DNA from 4 places in the Rhodoferax sp. WC2427 genome. Region 2 is predicted to be linked to each of the others. Evidence: predicted binding sites of a transcription regulator. Region 2 holds the regulator's gene; each other region holds the start of a gene.
The links. Region 2 encodes sigma-54, which starts transcription at its own class of promoters, with help from an activator protein. Its sites were predicted from a motif close to TGGCANGNAANCTGCTTT; they were not measured.
Positions count from the first base shown of each region.

Region 1: the regulator sigma-54 is predicted to act here: its motif matches at 2,666-2,683, upstream of atzF (allophanate hydrolase).
Region 3: the regulator sigma-54 is predicted to act here: its motif matches at 1,890-1,907, upstream of pepA (flocculation-associated PEP-CTERM protein PepA).
Region 4: the regulator sigma-54 is predicted to act here: its motif matches at 1,931-1,948, upstream of nirB (nitrite reductase large subunit NirB).

Region 1 covers NZ_CP162006.1:4,123,449-4,127,661, reverse strand. The annotation lists gene AB3G31_RS19245 (ArnT family glycosyltransferase) at 1-878, opposite strand, end outside; gene AB3G31_RS19240 (peptide chain release factor 3) at 897-2,525, opposite strand; gene atzF (allophanate hydrolase) at 2,715-4,213, shown strand, end outside.
Region 2 covers NZ_CP162006.1:4,320,406-4,324,618, forward strand. The annotation lists gene AB3G31_RS20120 (class I SAM-dependent RNA methyltransferase) at 1-629, opposite strand, end outside; gene AB3G31_RS20125 (RNA polymerase factor sigma-54) at 755-2,332, opposite strand; gene lptB (LPS export ABC transporter ATP-binding protein) at 2,340-3,095, opposite strand; gene lptA (lipopolysaccharide transport periplasmic protein LptA) at 3,101-3,721, opposite strand; gene AB3G31_RS20140 (thiol:disulfide interchange protein DsbA/DsbL) at 3,821-4,213, opposite strand, start outside.
Region 3 covers NZ_CP162006.1:4,077,622-4,081,834, reverse strand. The annotation lists gene thiC (phosphomethylpyrimidine synthase ThiC) at 1-1,655, shown strand, start outside; gene pepA (flocculation-associated PEP-CTERM protein PepA) at 1,967-2,803, shown strand; gene AB3G31_RS19020 (acetyl-CoA C-acyltransferase) at 3,002-4,177, shown strand.
Region 4 covers NZ_CP162006.1:3,629,141-3,633,353, forward strand. The annotation lists gene nirB (nitrite reductase large subunit NirB) at 1-1,700, opposite strand, end outside; gene AB3G31_RS16895 (extracellular solute-binding protein) at 2,413-3,669, shown strand; gene AB3G31_RS16900 (carbohydrate ABC transporter permease) at 3,682-4,213, shown strand, end outside.

The sequences.
Region 1 (4,213 bases), 200 kb from region 2:
GCCCGCCGATCTCGCCATAGCACCGCACAACCGAACAGCGGGAGAAAGCTCAGGGCCTGGTATTTGGAGCCGACCGCTAAGCCCATCACAAACGCCGACAGCGCCAGCCAACGGCGCTGCTCGGGATTCTCGAACCAATATTGAAGCGCGATGCACGCTGCCAGCACGAACAGGGTGACCCCCATGTCAACGTATGCATTGCTAAATTCGGCCCGCGACAAGCGCAGCCATAGGATGCTGGCGAGGCATGCCTCTAAAGTAGATGCATAGCGCACCCCCAGACGAAACACCATCAATGCAATGGTCCAACCTGCCAGCGCGTGCAGCAGGTGGGGAGCGATATCGTCCAGCACCACAAGGCTGCCGGCATAAAGCAAGTCGTAGTTATACGGAAACCAGGGGTAACGCAGCCATTCGTTGGGTTGTAGATGGCCGCTTTGCGCCCATTGCTGGGCATGGGGAAGGTGGTAAGCCAGTTCATCCCACTCATGCGGAGGTTTGAGGGGGTCGAGCAGCACAAAACAGCCGACCAGGATGACTGCAACCGCGGCTCCACCGCGGTGGAACGCCAGCGCACGCCAGGATGGCATTCCTGCATCGATGGATTTCTTAAAGACCGCCTGTAACGGCGCAGCCGCGCATAACGCGCCGAGAATGAGCAGGCTGTATATCCATGGAGCCTTTAGTGCACCAGCGACCCCTAGCCATTGCAACGCACAGATGAAAATCCCCAAGCCCAAGGTGGTAGACAGCGCATGCCCCATCCACGGGTCTACCTTCGATTCTTGCAGCAGGCTGTGGATGGCCGTGCGTCCCAAACCCCAGCAGGCAATGACAAAAACGGCCAATGCTCCGTAGTGGCTAGCGGCAAAGCTCACTTTTTGTAGCAATTCTGTTCAGCCCGCGTTTTGCAGCGCCAGGCCCGCGTGCTCGCGTAGCGGGTGGAAGTGGATCTTCGGGAAACGCTCTTGCGCCAGCCGCACGTCGTAGGGCGAGGTGCACAGGTAGGCCAGCGTCTCTGCCGCGTCGTTGGCCATGCGCATGGGGTAGGCATCGGTGAAGGCGCGCAGCTCTGCAGGGGTGTCGGCGGTGATCCAGCGCGCACCGGTGTACTGGCAGCCTTCCAGCCGCACGTCGGCGTCGTATTCAGACTTCAGGCGGTGCTGCACCACTTCAAACTGCAACTGGCCCACGGCACCCAGCAGCATCGGCCCGCCCACATTGGGGCGGAACACCTGGATGGCCCCTTCTTCGCCCAGCTGGGCCAGGCCCTGCTGCAACTGCTTGGTGCGCAGCGGGTTCTTCAAGATCACGGTCATGAACAGCTCGGGCGCAAAGAAGGGCAGGCCGGTGAACTGCAGGCTGGCACCGTCGGTAATTGTGTCGCCCAACTGCACGCCGCCGTGGGTGGTAAAGCCGATGATGTCGCCCGCATAGGCCTCGTCCACTGCTTCGCGGCGCTGGCTCAGAAAGGTCACCACGCTGGTGGGGCGCAGCTCTTTGGCGGTGCGCTGCACGCGCAGCTTCATGCCGGGCGTGTACTTGCCCGAGGCCATGCGCACAAAGGCGATACGGTCGCGGTGTGCCGGGTCCATATTGGCCTGCACCTTGAACACCACACCGGCAAAGGCCTTGTCTTCGGGCTGGATCTCTTTGACCACCGGCTGGCGGTTTACCAGCGTGGTGCTGGTGCGCGGCTGGGGCGGCGGGGCTAGGTCGACCAGCGCGTCCAGCACTTCCATCACCCCGAAGTTGTTCACCCCGGAGCCAAAAAACACGGGGGTTTGCTTACCCGCCAAAAAGGCCTGCAGGTCCCAGGCAGGGGAGGCCCCGGCGGCCAGTTCCATGCTTTGCTCGGCCGATTCAAATTCGGCCCCAAAACGCTTGAGCAGTTCGGCGCGGTTGTCCAGGGCGATGGTTTCAAACTCTTGCGGCAGGCGTTCCTTGCCCGAGTCGAACACCGTCATGGTCTGGGTGCGCAGGTTCATGATGCCGCCAAAGCTCTTGCCCTGGCCCACCGGCCAGGTCATGGGCACGCAGGGCATGCCGAGTTCGCGTTCGATCTCGTCCAGGATGTCCAGTGGCTCGCGCACTTCGCGGTCCATCTTGTTGACGAAGGTGATGATGGGCGTATCGCGCTGGCGGCAGACCTCGATCAGGCGGCGGGTTTGTGCTTCCACGCCGTTGGCCGCGTCGATCACCATCAGGGCCGAGTCCACCGCGGTCAGCACGCGGTAGGTGTCTTCCGAGAAGTCTTTGTGGCCGGGCGTGTCGAGCAGGTTGATCACGTGGTCGCGGTACAGCATCTGCATGACCGACGAGGCCACCGAGATACCGCGCTGCTTTTCAATCTCCATCCAGTCGCTGGTGGCGTGCCGAGTAGCCTTGCGCGCTTTCACCGAGCCCGCAATCTGGATCGCGCCCGAGAACAGCAGCAGCTTTTCGGTCAGCGTGGTTTTACCCGCATCCGGGTGGGAAATGATCGCAAACGTGCGGCGGCGGCGGGTTTCGGAGGCGTAAGACAAGGTGGTTTCCAGAGCAAAACGGGGCGCTACCAGGCAGGTAGGCAACCCGCGATTTTAACCAGGGCTGCCCAAAATCGGCAGGGAGCCGCAGGCATGGTGCCGAACTGGGCAGCTCGCGCCCGCTAGCACCCCTCGCAAGTTGGCACACTGTTTGCATCTCGTCTTGGATACAAGATGGGATGTTTCAACATGGTGCAAACTGAATCACCGCTCAGCGGTACCGCTGCTGCAGCCTGGCTGTCACGCGCTGACGCGCCCATCGTGGGGGCGACGCACGGCCCTTTGGCGGGTTTGCGCTTCGCGGTCAAGGACAACATCGACGTGCTGGGCCTGCCCACCACCGCCGCTTGCCCGGCCTTTGCCTATCAACCCACGGCGCATGCCGGTGTGGTGCACAAGCTGCTGCAAGCCGGTGCATCGCTGCTGGGCAAGACCAATCTGGACCAGTTTGCCTGCGGCCTCAACGGCACACGCTCGCCCTATGGCGCGGTGCCCAATGCCTTCAACCCCGCCTACGTGTCGGGCGGCTCCAGCGCGGGTTCGGCCTATGTGGTGGCCACCGGGCAGGTGGACTTTGCGCTGGGCACCGACACCGCTGGGTCGGGCCGCGTGCCCGCCGGGCTGAACAACATCGTCGGCATCAAGCCGTCCAAGGGCCTGGTCAGCGCTCGGGGGGTGCTGCCTGCGGCGCAAAGCGTGGACTGCGTGTCCATCTTCGCCCGCAGCGTGGGCACCGCCGCCCAGGTGCTGCAGGCGGCCATGGGCTACGACCCGCTGGACCCGTTTTCTCGGCCATTGGCTTTGGCCAGCAGCCCTTTTCCTGCGCAGTTTCGCTTTGGGGTACCCGACACCCTGGCTTTTTTCGGCGATAGGGCGGCCGAAGCGGCCTTCCAGCAGGCGATCCAGAGGCTCTGCGACCTGGGCGGCACACCCGTCACCATTGCCTACGCCCCGCTGGCCGCCGCTGCCGCGCTGCTGTACGACAGCGCACTGGTGGCCGAGCGCTACGCCGCCGTGCGCCGTTTCTTCGACGCCCACGAGGCCGAGGTCATCGAGCCGGTGCGCAGCATCCTCGCCAGTGGGCGGGCCTACAGCGCCGCCGATCTGGTGGATGCCCAGGTGCGTTTGCGGGCCTATGGCCAACAGGCCGCCGCCATGTGGGACGGCATCGACGTGCTGCTGGTGCCCACCGCGCCCACGCACTACACCATTGCGCAGATGCAGACCGACCCGGTGGTGCTCAACCGCAACCTGGGCGCGTACACCAACTTCGTCAATCTGCTGGACTACGCCGCCATCGCGGTGCCCAGCAGCCTGCGCGCCGACGGCTTGCCGTTTGGCATCACGCTGATCGGCCCCTGCGGCAGCGACTGGCAACTGGCCGCGCTGGGCCAACGCTACCACCACGCCAGCGGCATGCTGCAGGGCGCGCTGGAGTGGCCTTTGCCCGAACTGCAGGCGCTGCCGGGTCTCCGGCCGCAGGCGGTGGTCCGGGTGGCCGTGGTCGGCGCGCATCTGTCCGGTATGCCCTTGAACAGCCAGTTGACCGAACGCCAGGCGCGCCTGGTCGCCAGCACCACCACCGCGCCGGACTACCAGCTGTTTGCCTTGCCCGGCACCGTGCCGCCCAAGCCCGGTCTGCTGCGCGTCGCGCCCGGCCAGGGCATAGGCATTGCCGTGGAGGTGTG
Region 2 (4,213 bases):
ATGGCGATGGTGCCGCTGCCGCAGCAGGGGTCGTAGAAGGGCGTGGTGCCGTCCCAGCCGCTGGCGGCAATCATGGCGGCGGCCAGGGTTTCCTTCAGCGGAGCATCGCCCTTGTCTTCACGCCAGCCGCGCTTGAACAGCGCGTCACCCGACGTGTCGATGTAGATGGTGGCGTGCTCGGTGGTCAGGTGCAGGTAGATGCGCGCGTCGGGCCACTGCACGTTCACATCGGGGCGCACGCCAGTCTTGAAGCGGAAACGGTCGGCCACCGCGTCTTTCACCTTCAGGGCGGCGAAGTTCAGCGAGGTCAGCGGGCTGTGTTGCGCGGTGACTTCGATCTTGAAGCTCTGCTTGGGCGTAAACCAGATCTCCCAGGCCACGTTGCTCGCGGCCTCGTACAGGTCTTGCTCGTTGCGGTAGGGCGTGCTGGACAGCTCGATCAGCACCCGCTGCGCCAGGCGGCTGTGCAAATTGAGCCGCATCGCATCGCGCCACGACGAGCGCACCAGCACCCCGCCCCGGTGCGAGCGCAAATCCTCGCCCTGCAGCCCGGTAATCGCGTGCACCTCTTCGGCCAGCAGCTCTTCCACGCCAGCGGCGCAGGGTAAAAATAATTGGAGTTGGTTCATGGAGTCGGTGCCAAAGTGGGGCGCGGAGCGGGTCCGCTGGGAGGCGTGGAGTATCCCATAGGGGCATCTTGGCCTGCCAGTCCCCCGGGCAGGACCCGCACACGCAGGGACTGGTCAGGAGTCCGCTACAGCGCCTTGCGCAGATTCGTCGGCGCGATCCGCAAGGCTTCGCGGTACTTGGCTACCGTGCGGCGGGCGCATTCGATGCCCTGCTCTTTCAGCATATCCGACAGTTGGCTGTCGCTGAGCGGCTTTTTCAGGTCTTCGGAGGCAACGAACTGCTTGATGAGCGCGCGCACCGCCGTGCTGGAGGCATTGCCGCCCGTCTCGGTGCCCAGGGATGAGCCGAAGAAGTATTTCAGCTCGAAGGTGCCGTAGGGCGTAGCCATGTACTTGGCCGTGGTGACGCGGCTGATGGTGGACTCGTGCAGGCCCAGTTCGTCGGCAATCTCGCGCAGCACCAAGGGGCGCATGGCCAGCGCGCCGTGGCTGAAGAAGCTTTTTTGCCGCTCCACGATGGCGTTACTGACCCGCAAGATGGTGTCGAAGCGCTGCTGGATGTTCTTGATGAACCAACGGGCTTCCTGCAAGCGCTGCTGCAGGGCGGCGTTGTTCGAAGAGTCCTTGCCGCCACCCTTGTGCTGGCGCAGGGCGTTGGCGTAGATGTCGTGCACGCGCAGGCGCGGCATGACCTCGGGGTTCAGCACCACCCGGAACTTGGCGTTGGCACCCCGCCCCACTTTGGCCACGATCACGTCGGGCACCACGATGTTGCGCTCCACATCCACAAAGCGGCGGCCAGGCTTGGGCTCCAGCCGGGCGATCAGCGCAATGGCCAGTTTGATGTCGGCATCGGTGGCGTGGCAGAGCTGGGCCAGGCGCTTCACGTCGCGCCGGGCCAGCAGGTCCATGGGCTGGCGGCAGATGCGCAGTGCGATCTTGCGCACCGGGTCGTTGCCCATGGTGGATTGCAACGCCTTGAGCTGCAACACCAGGCATTCGCCCAGATGGGTCGCACCCACGCCAGCGGGCTCCAGGCTTTGCAGCAGGCCCAAGGCGACGGTGAAGCGGTGCACCAGCTCTTCCTGGGCCTCCAGGTCGTCGCCCGCCAGGCCCTGGGCCAGGCTGGCCAGGTCGTCTTCGAGGTAGCCGTCGTCGTTCAGGGACTCGATCAGGAAGCGCAGCGCCGCCTGGTCTACCTCACCCAGGCGCAGCGCCAGTGCCTGGCGGTGCAAAAAGCTGGTCAGCGATTCCTGGTTGCGGGCCAGCTCGGTGGCATCGGCCTCGCCGTCTTCGCCCAGGTTGTTCTGGCGGGCGGGTGCGTCGCCGCCCCACTCGCTGTCGTCGGGCTTCATCTCGGAGGTGCCGTCGCCATCCCAGCTGGTGTCGTCCCCACCGGTCAGCGGCGACTCTGAGTCATTTGAGCCCTCGGTGCTGGTCTCGCTTGTGTATTCAGCTACAGAAGTAGGAGCAGATTCGGTTTCGCGGTCGCCTGCGCTCACGGGCGTGTCGGCCTGGGCCAGGCCAAACTCTTCGCGGGGTGCGTCGTCCAGGTTGCGTTCCAGAAACGGGTTGTCGTCCAGCATCTGGTCCACTTCCTGGCTCAGCTCCAGGGTGGAGAGCTGCAACAGGCGGATGGACTGCTGCAACTGGGGCGTGAGCGCCAGGTGCTGGGAAACGCGTAGGGAAAGGCCTTGCTTCATCGTGCAATCACATGCGGAAGTGCTCGCCGAGGTAGACCCGACGCACATCGGCGTTGTCCACGATCTCGGACGGCGTACCTTCGGCCAGCACATGGCCGTCGCTGATGATGTAGGCGTGGTCGCAAATACCCAGGGTCTCGCGCACGTTGTGGTCGGTGATCAGCACGCCGATGCCGCGCGACTTCAAGAAGCCGATGATGCGCTGGATCTCGATCACCGCAATCGGGTCGATACCGGCAAACGGCTCGTCGAGCAGGATGAAACGCGGCTGGGTGGCCAAGGCGCGGGCGATCTCCACCCGGCGGCGCTCGCCACCCGACAGGGCCAGGGCGCTGGACTGGCGCAGGTGTTCCACCCGCAGGTCTTCGAGCAAGGCGGTCAGGCGCTGTTCGATCGCCTCCTTGGTCAGCGATTTACCGTCCTCGCCATGCTGCAACTCCAGCACGGCACGCACGTTTTCTTCCACCGTGAGCTTGCGAAAAATCGAGGCCTCTTGCGGCAAATAGCTCAGGCCGAGGCGCGACCGACGGTGGATTGGCATGTGCTCGACCGGCTGGCCGTCGATGGAGATACTGCCGCCATCGGCCCGTACCAGGCCCACGATCATGTAGAACGAGGTGGTCTTGCCCGCGCCATTGGGGCCGAGCAGGCCCACCACTTCGCCTTTTTTGACCGCCAGGGTCACGTCCTTCACGACCTTGCGGCTGCCATAGGCCTTTTGCAAATGGCGGGCCTCCAGGCGACTGTCTACAACCTCTGCCACGGCCTTCACTTTTGCGCGCCCTCCAACGTGGTGCTGGGTCGCAGCGCGGGGCTGGCGGAGCCCGCTGGCGCAGAGGCCACCGGGGCCACCACCTTGGGAGTCAACATGGCGCGGACCCGACCGTTCTGGCCACCGGGGTTGTTCGCGGGCGTGCCGTTGTCCACCGTGAAGACATCGGTGGTGTTGTCGTAGACGATGACACCACCGGTCACTTCGTCATTGACCTTGCTGCCCAGCAGGCGGCGCATCACGGCGCGCTTGATGAAACGCACGTTGTCGAGCTTGCTGCTGTATTCGATGGTTTCGCCTTCGCCCTCGATGTATTCGTCGACGCCGTCGCGCTTTTGCTTGAAGTAGGCCAGCTTGCCGGGCTCGGCGGTGACCACGCCAAACTGGTTGCCCTCGGCGTCCTGGCGCACATCTACACGGGCTCCACGGATGACGATAGTCCCCTTGGTCATGACCACGCGCCCCGTAAACACGTTGGTTTGCTTCAGGTCGTCGTAGCGCATGGCATCGGACTCGACGTTCATGGGCTTGAGGCGGTCGGCTTTTTCAGCCCAGGCAGCGCTGCCCGCACAAGTGCACAGCAACAAGAGTAGGAAGGTGTGGTAGGCGTTTTTCATAGAGGCACGAATCTTGCAGATGATTGTACCGGTCGATTCGGGTAGCCCAGAAAAAAGCCCGCAAAAGCGGGCTCATAGGTGCGGTACGCGGGCGACCGGTCAGGTTTTTTGCTGCGACACCAGGTAATCCACCACCGTCAGGCCACGCTCCATCGACTGGGCTTGCGTGCCGTCGGTGTAGAAGCGTCCGGCCACACCCATGGCGGGCACACCGGCGACTTTGTAGGCCTCTTGCAGTTGCGCGGCCTTGCGCACCTTGGTGGCCACCGAGAACGAGTTGTAGGTTTCCACAAACTTGGCTTTGTCCAGGCCCTGCTTGGCGGCCCATTCGATCACCAGGTTGTCCTTGTCCAGCTTTTGGCGCTCGACATGGATGGCGTTGAACACCTTTTCGTGCACCGCCTCCAACTGGCCCATGGCCTCCAGCGTGTAGTACAGCTTCTGCGGCGGCACGAAACTGTCCTGGAACACCACCGGCACGCGGCGGAAAGC
Region 3 (4,213 bases), 240 kb from region 2:
CCCGGGGCGACACCGAGGCCTACGCCGCCCGCATCCTGCACGCGCTGGACGATGGCCGCAAGAACGATGAGAACGAAGCGCTGCATCTGTTGCGCGCACAGGCCAGTGGCCTGCAACGCACACCGCGCCGGGCGAAGGCCGGTGCCAATGTCTCGCAGATGCACTACGCCCGCCAAGGCATCATCACTCCTGAAATGGAATTCGTCGCCCTGCGCGAGAACCAAAAGATGGAGTGGATGGCCCAGTACGCTGCCAACACCGAGCGCGACCAGCGCCTGGCAGGCAACAGCTTCGGTGCCAGTATCCCGAAGGTGATGACCCCCGAGTTCGTGCGCTCCGAAGTGGCCCGCGGCCGCGCCGTGATCCCGCTCAACATCAACCACCCCGAAGTCGAGCCCATGGCCATTGGCCGCAACTTCCTGGTCAAGATCAACGCCAACATCGGCAACTCGGCCGTCACCTCCAGCATCGAAGAAGAAGTCGAAAAACTGGTCTGGGCGATCCGCTGGGGTGCCGACACGGTGATGGACCTGTCCACCGGCAAAAACATCCACACCACCCGCGACTGGATCATCCGCAACAGCCCTGTGCCCATCGGCACCGTGCCGATCTACCAGGCGCTGGAAAAAGTGGGCGGCGTGGCCGAAGACCTGACCTGGGAAATCTTCCGCGACACCCTGATCGAGCAGGCCGAGCAGGGCGTGGACTACTTCACCGTGCACGCCGGTGTGCGCCTACCGTTCATCCACCTCACCGCCAACCGCATGACCGGTATCGTCTCGCGCGGCGGCTCCATCATGGCCAAGTGGTGCATTGCCCACCACCAAGAGAATTTCATCTACACCCACTTCGATGAGATGACCGAGATCCTGAAGGCCTACGACGTCAGCTACTCGCTCGGCGACGGCCTGCGCCCCGGCTCCAGCGCCGATGCCAACGACGAGGCCCAGTTTGCCGAACTGCGCACCCTGGGCGAGCTGACGCAACGCGCCTGGCAGCAGGACGTGCAGGTCATGATCGAAGGCCCCGGCCATGTGCCCATGCACATGGTGCAGGAGAACATGACCGAGCAGCTCAAGCACTGCGGTGAGGCCCCGTTCTATACCCTGGGCCCGCTGACCACCGACATTGCGCCCGGCTACGACCACATCACCAGCGGCATAGGCGCGGCCATGATCGGCTGGTTTGGCACTGCCATGCTGTGCTACGTCACGCCCAAGGAGCACCTGGGCCTACCCGACCGCGACGACGTGAAGGTGGGCATCATCACCTACAAGATCGCCGCCCACGCCGCCGACGTGGCCAAAGGCCACCCGGGTGCGCGCTACCGCGACGACGCGCTGTCCAAGGCCCGCTTCGAGTTCCGCTGGATGGACCAGTTCAACCTGTCGCTGGACCCCGAAACCGCGAAGAAATTCCACGACGAAACCCTGCCCAAGGACTCGGCCAAGGTGGCGCACTTTTGCTCCATGTGCGGCCCCAAGTTCTGCTCCATGAAGATCACGCAAGAGGTGCGCGAGTACGCCAAGAACCTGGGTGTGAGCGAAGCCGCCGCAGCCGAACAGGGCATGCTGGAAAAGTCGCAGGAATTCAAAAGCGCAGGCGGGGAAATCTACGTGCCGGTGAACGCGGTGATCCCGATCGCACAAGGCTAGGCGCGCGGAAGCGGCAGTGCTGCCGCTGCGCAGGGCGTGTGGACACCGCACGCCCTGCGCAGCTTTTTACAACCTGCACAAGAGCTCGGGAATTGGCGGTATTTTCCAAGTTCCTATAACAGATTTTCTTTGTTTTATCTGTTCGTTATACAACATATCGATTTTTCTTACACTCGGATTTGTGAAAAGGTATTTTTTCCTTATAAGTCGTTGATTCAAAGGGATTTTGAAAATTGGCATGTACATTGCTTGTAACAAATGTATCAGCGCCAATAGTGGTGCTCGCCTTGCCTCTAAAACCTGGATATTTCATGAAAAACGTATTTAAGACTGCCGCTATGTATGCAGTCGTTGCTGCAGCTGGTTTCACATTGCCGGCCTTCGCTGCGCCCACACCGAGTTTTGTCGTGGATCCAAGTTTTTTTGGTTATGTTGCACCCACTTATAATGCCAACTTCATGAATGGATCGGCATCGACGTTAATCGCGTTGAATCCAATCGCCCAGACCATGTCAGGTATTGGCTATATTCAGCTGACTTCATTTACCGATGCGCAGGGAAGCTTATTGGGCGCCGGTGATACGGGTCTAGGATTGAGCAATACCAAGGGCTACGCGTTGTGGGCCGAGTACAGCTACACCACAAGTTTGTTGAGCGGGTCTTTCGGCGCAGTTGGCAGCACCTACACCGTGAATTCATTAACCTCTACTTTGTGGGGTGAAAAATCTGACGGATCCAATAGCGTATTCAGTATGGCAAATAATGCCGACGCCAGCAGCGGCACGGTGGTGCATTCGTCGGATACGGTTTTGTTGGGTTCGGGTTCGGGCATCGTGGCCTCGTCCAGTATCAATGAATTATTTGGCACTTCGTTAAATGCAACTCTGGCATTTTCCTTAACTGCCGATGGGGCATTGTTTTTTGTAACACCCAATCCTTTTTACGACACCTTGTTCACTAGCTTCACCAATACATCGGGCGGTTTTGATGCGGCAACCAATGGTTTGGTTGCGATTAACAATGCTTCTGGTGGCGTGGACTTTGGAAACACCCCTGTGAATAAAGTGCCTGAACCCGCCAGTATTGCTCTACTCGGTTTGGGACTGGTCGGTTTGGCCGTTTCACGCCGCCGTCGCGCTGAAAAGTAAATCGCACGGTGAACCATGCATTAAGGGGCCTAGGCCCCTTTTTTAATGGGGAAAATGAATCCCGATAGCCACCGCTTCTTGGCACCCCGGTATCTGCTGGCGGATGGCGCCGGGCCCTTCTGCCCGGGGCGCCATGCCATTCGCCGTGCCGCACCTGCCGGGCCAGCAGGCGTACAGTGCCTCTAAAGGAGTGCCACCATGCCCACCACCGACCCCATCGTCATCCTGTCCGCCGCCCGCACCCCCATGGGGGCATTCCAGGGGGCCTTCGCCACGCTGGCGGCGCACGATCTGGGCGGGGCGGCTATTGGGGCGGCGGTGGCGCGGGCGGGGGTGGACCCGGCGCGGATCGACCAGGTGGTGATGGGCAACTGCCTGATGGCGGGGCAGGGGCAGGCTCCGGCGCGGCAGGCGGGGTTCAAGGGCGGGCTGGGGCAGGGCACGGGGGCGGTCACGCTGTCCAAGATGTGCGGCTCGGGCCTGTTTGCCACCATGATGGCGCACGACATGCTGGTGGCGGGCAGCCACGACCTGGTGGTGGCCGGGGGCATGGAGAGCATGACCAACGCGCCCCACCTGCTGCCCCAGGGGCGCAGCGGCATCCGCATCGGCCACGGCCAGGTGCTGGACCACATGATGCTGGACGGGCTGGAAGATGCCTACGAGCCGGGCCGCTCCATGGGCAGCTTTGGCGAAGACTGCGCAGCGAAATACGGCTTTACCCGCGCGGCGCAGGACGCGTTTGCCACCGCCAGCGTGCAGCGGGCGCAGGCGGCGATTGGCTCGGGCGCGTTTGCGGCAGAGACCACGCCGGTACTGGCCAAAGGAGCCGAAGTCACCACCGACGAAGCCCCGGGCAAGATCCGCCTGGACAAGATCCCCACGTTGCGACCGGCGTTCAAACCCGACGGCACCATTACCGCTGCCAGCAGCTCGTCCATCAGCGACGGGGCGGCGGCCCTGGTGCTGGCCCGCGCCTCCACCGCCGCGCAGCTGGGCCTGCAGCCGCTGGCGCGCATCGTCGGCCACGCCACGTTTGCCCAGGCACCGGCCTGGTTTTCCACCGCGCCGCTGGGGGCCGTGCACAGGCTGCTGGCCAAGATCGGCTGGGGTGTGGCCGAGGTGGACCTGTGGGAAGTGAATGAGGCCTTTGCCGTGGTGCCCATGGCGCTGATGGCCGAGCTGGACTTGCCGCACAGCCAGGTGAATGTGCATGGCGGTGCCTGCGCGCTGGGCCATCCCATCGGCGCCAGCGGTGCGCGTATTCTGGTGACGCTGCTGCATGCCCTACAAGCCCACGGCCTGCGCCGGGGCGTGGCCACGCTGTGCATAGGCGGCGGCGAAGCAACCGCTCTGGCGGTTGAAATACTATAAAAATAAGAGCTGCCTGCGCCGATGGGATAAGCGTGG
Region 4 (4,213 bases), 690 kb from region 2:
ATGCGCGGCACCACCGAGTAGGTGCCGTCTTTCTGGATGTTGCCCAGGTAGTAGTCGTTGCTGTCTTGTAGACCGGCCAGGTCTTTCTTGAGCACAAACTCGTTCCAGCAGGAGGCCAGCACGCTGGCCGCCACCGGCTTGCAGATGTCGCAGCCCAGGCCGGTGCCGTGCTTGGCCATGAGTTCGTCAAAGCTCTTGATGTTGCCCACGCGCACCAGGTGGTAAATCTCTTGCCGCGAGTACGCAAAGTGCTCGCAGATGTGGTTGTTGACGGCCATCCCCAGGCGGCCCATCTCGAACTTCATCACCTGGGTGACCAGGGGCACGCAGCCGCCGCAGGTGGCACCGGCCTTGGTACAGGCCTTGATCTCGGCGATGGTGCAAGCGCCCTCGCCCACCGCGGCGCAGATAGCACCCTTGCTGACGTTGTTGCAGGAGCAGATCTGGGCCGTATCGGGCAGAGCCTCCACGCCCAGGCCCGGCTTGGCCTTGCCGTCGCTGGACGGGAAGATCAGGAATTCGGGGTCCGCAGGCAGGGTGATGCCGTTCAACGCCATCTGCAGCAGCGTGCCGTATTCGGTGGCATCGCCAATCAGCACCGCGCCCAGCAGTTGCTTGCCGTCTTCGCTGATGACGATCTTCTTGTAGATCTGGCGCAGCTCGTCCACGTACTGGCAGCTGCGGCTCTTGGGCGTACGGCCATGGGCATCGCCAATGCTGGCCACGTCCACACCCATCAGCTTGAGCTTGGTGCTCATGTCGGCACCGACGAAGGCCGCGTCCTTGTCACCCGCAATATGGCGGGCCACTACGCGGGCCATCTCGTAGCCTGGGGCCACCAGGCCAAACACCTGCTCGTTCCAGGACGCGCATTCGCCGATGGCGTAGACGTTGTGGTCGCTGGTGCGGCAGGCGCTGTCGATCACCACGCCACCGCGCGGGCCGATGGCCAGCACGCACTGGCGGGCCAGGTCGTCGCGCGGGCGGATACCGGCTGAGAACACGATCATGTCGGTTTCCAGGTGCGTACCGTCGGCAAACACCATGCGGTGGCGGGCACGGGCTCCGTCGGTGATCTCCAGCGTGTTGCGGCCGGTGTGCACGGTCAGGCCCAGCTCTTCTACCTTGGCGCGCAGCACGCGGCCACCGCCTTCGTCGACCTGCACCGTCATCAGGCGTGGGGCAAATTCCACCACGTGGGCTTCCAGGCCCATGTCGCGCAGGGCCTTGGCGCATTCCAGGCCCAGCAGGCCGCCGCCCACCACCACGCCGGTCTTCGACTTGGCACCGGAGGCCTGCATGGCCTCCAGGTCTTCGATGGTGCGGTAGACGTGGATGTGTTCGCGGTCACGCCCCGGTACCGGCGGCACAAAGGGGTTGGAGCCGGTGGCCAGCACCAGCTTGTCGTAGGGCAACACTTCACCGTCCAGGGTGGTCACGGTGTGGGCGATACGGTCGACCGAGGCGGCGCGGGCCGCCAGGCGCAGCGTGAAACCGGTGCGCTCGAAAAAGCCGGGCTCGACCAGGGACAGGTCGTCGGCGGTTTTTCCGCTAAAGAATTCGGAGAGGTGGACGCGGTCGTACGCGGGGCGGGGCTCCTCGCAGAGCACCGTGACTTCGACACCGGTCATGCCGGTCTCACTCAGGCTTTCAAGGAACTTGTGGCCCACCATGCCGTGGCCAACTAAAACTATTTTCATCATGCTTATCCTGCAATGACCCGGGGCGAACCGCAGGGAACAGGTACATCACACAGCATCCACGGCGAGGCCATGGGCATACGATGCAAAGCACCCTCCGCGAAGCCACGGGTGTGGGTTGGAACATCCAAACGACCAGGCACTCAGGCCCAGGCTCAATCGGGGTTCCGCCTTCGTTAGCGGAGGGATCTATCGCTCCACAGGCAGCTTTACCTGCGGACACGGTGGATTAAGCAGTATCCATGCCAGGCAATAGGGCAGAGAAAAGCATGGTTTGCGCGCGAATCCCGGGGGTGTTGCCTCATCGCGGTGCAAGCCGTCACCAACTTGGGGCGCACAGCCGGGGTTCTGTCTTTGCAATTGCTTACAGTCCCCACCGTCCATTCCGAGTCTGCTACACAAAACGTAGCTTCTCATGCTGATGGAATGGGCGTAAAGAGCCTTTTTTATATAAATTTTATCGGTCTGCGCAAGCACCCTATCCCACACCTGCGACAAGGGGGTTGGGCTGCAACAACCGCTCCAGACACCCGACCTGCGGGTAACTACTGAATTGACAGTGCATTCCTTCAATCAAATAATCCAACCGCCACCTAATACGATTTAATCACCACTTGCAGCGCACCCGTGGGCTTAGTTGGTACACCCTCCGTTTGCTTTGAATGCCGTTCCGCCCGTTTCAGTTTTCTAACCTAATACGTAAAAGTCAACTATGAAAAAAACCCTGCACCTCACCCCCCTGCTGCTGTCCGCCCTGGGTGCCACCGCCATGGCCGCGCCCATCGATATTCCGCTGTGGCGGCACGAAAGCGGCGACCTGGAAGTCACCGTGACCCGGGCCATGATCGACGACTTCAACAAGTCGCAGCCAAAGTACAAGGTGGTCTACGAGAACCTGCCCAAGGGCTCGTACACCCAGTCGGTCACTGCCGCCGCCGTGGCCAAGAAACTGCCCTGTCTGATCGACATGGACCAGCCCACGGTGGCCAACTTTGCCTGGTCGGGTTATGTGCGCCCACTCGACAAGCTGCTGGACAAAGACCTGCAGGCCGATCTGCTCGAAGGCGGCAAGGGCACTTACAAGGGCGTGCTGTATTCGGTGGGCCAGTACGACGTGGCCCTGGCCCTGTATGGCCGCAAATCGGCACTGGCCAAAGCGGGCGTGCGCGTGGCCACCATCGCCCAACCCTGGAGCCTGGCCGAGACCAACGATGCGTTCGCCAAACTGAAGAAGCTGCCCGAATTTGAATACGTGATCGACATCCACAACAGCTACGACGGCGAATGGTGGACGTATGGCTTCTCTCCCTGGCTGCAAAGCTTTGGCGGCGACCTGATCGACCGCAAGAGCATGACCACCGCCGAGGGCGCGCTCAATGGCAAGCCTGCCGTGGCATTTGGCGGCTGGTTCCAGGATTTGTTCAAAAAGGGCTTTGTCAACAAGAAGCCCGCCGATGACAAATCCTTCGTCCAGGGCCGGGTACCGCTGGACTTCATTGGCAGTTGGGGGCACGACGAGATTTTCAAGAAATGGGGTGACGATGCGGTGGTGATGCCGGTGCCCGATTTCGGCAAAGGCCCCAAGATCGGTGCAGCGTCCTGGCAGTACGGCATCAGCGCCAGTTGCCCGAATCCGGAAGGCGCGGCAGCCTTCATCGACTTCATGCTGCAGCCCGCCAACGTAGCCAAGCTGGCCCAGGCCACCTCGCTGCTGCCCGCCACCAAGCGCGCGGCGGCCCTCACCACCGACTACCGCGAAGGCGGCAAGCTGCGCTTCTATTACGACTTTGCGCAGAAATACGCCCTGACCCGCCCGTCCACGCCCGGCTATCCATTCCTGACCAGCACGTTTGAAAAGGCCTTGCGCGACATCGCCACGGGCGCCAATGTGCAAACCACGCTGGACAACGCCGCCGATGCGATCGACCGCAACATCGCCGACAACAAGGGCTACGGCTTCAAGCGCTAAGGCCGCACCGCCATGTCCTCCACCCTCCCCCTCCCCACTGCGGCGGGCACCCCGGCGGCGCGGCCCAGCCTGCGCCGCGTGCACCAGCAGGAGTCGCGCACGGCCTGGCTGATGTCGGCCCCGGCGCTGGCCGCCCTGCTGCTGTTTGTGGTGCTGCCGTTTGTGCTGGCCATTGTGTTCAGCTTTACCAACCAGCGCCTGCTGTCGCCCAACCCGACCGAGTTTGTCGGGCTGCGCAACTACGACCGCCTGCTCAGCGTCACCGTGGTGCCGATCCAGGCTGAAAAGACCGAGGCCGGTCGGCCGGTGCTGGACGCGCAAGGCCAGCCGCAGTACCCGCGCCTGCGCAGCGTGGTCCGGGGCAACCCGGCCTACGTGGGTTACGAGGACTACCGCGAGGTGTCGGCCTGGAACCTAGGCGGCACGCGCTACACCCTGGTGGCCAAAGACCCGCTGTTTTGGCGCGGCCTGTTCAATATTGCGTTTTTCGTGCTGCTGGTGGTGCCGCTGCAATGCGGCGCGGCGCTGGGCTGCGCCCTGCTGA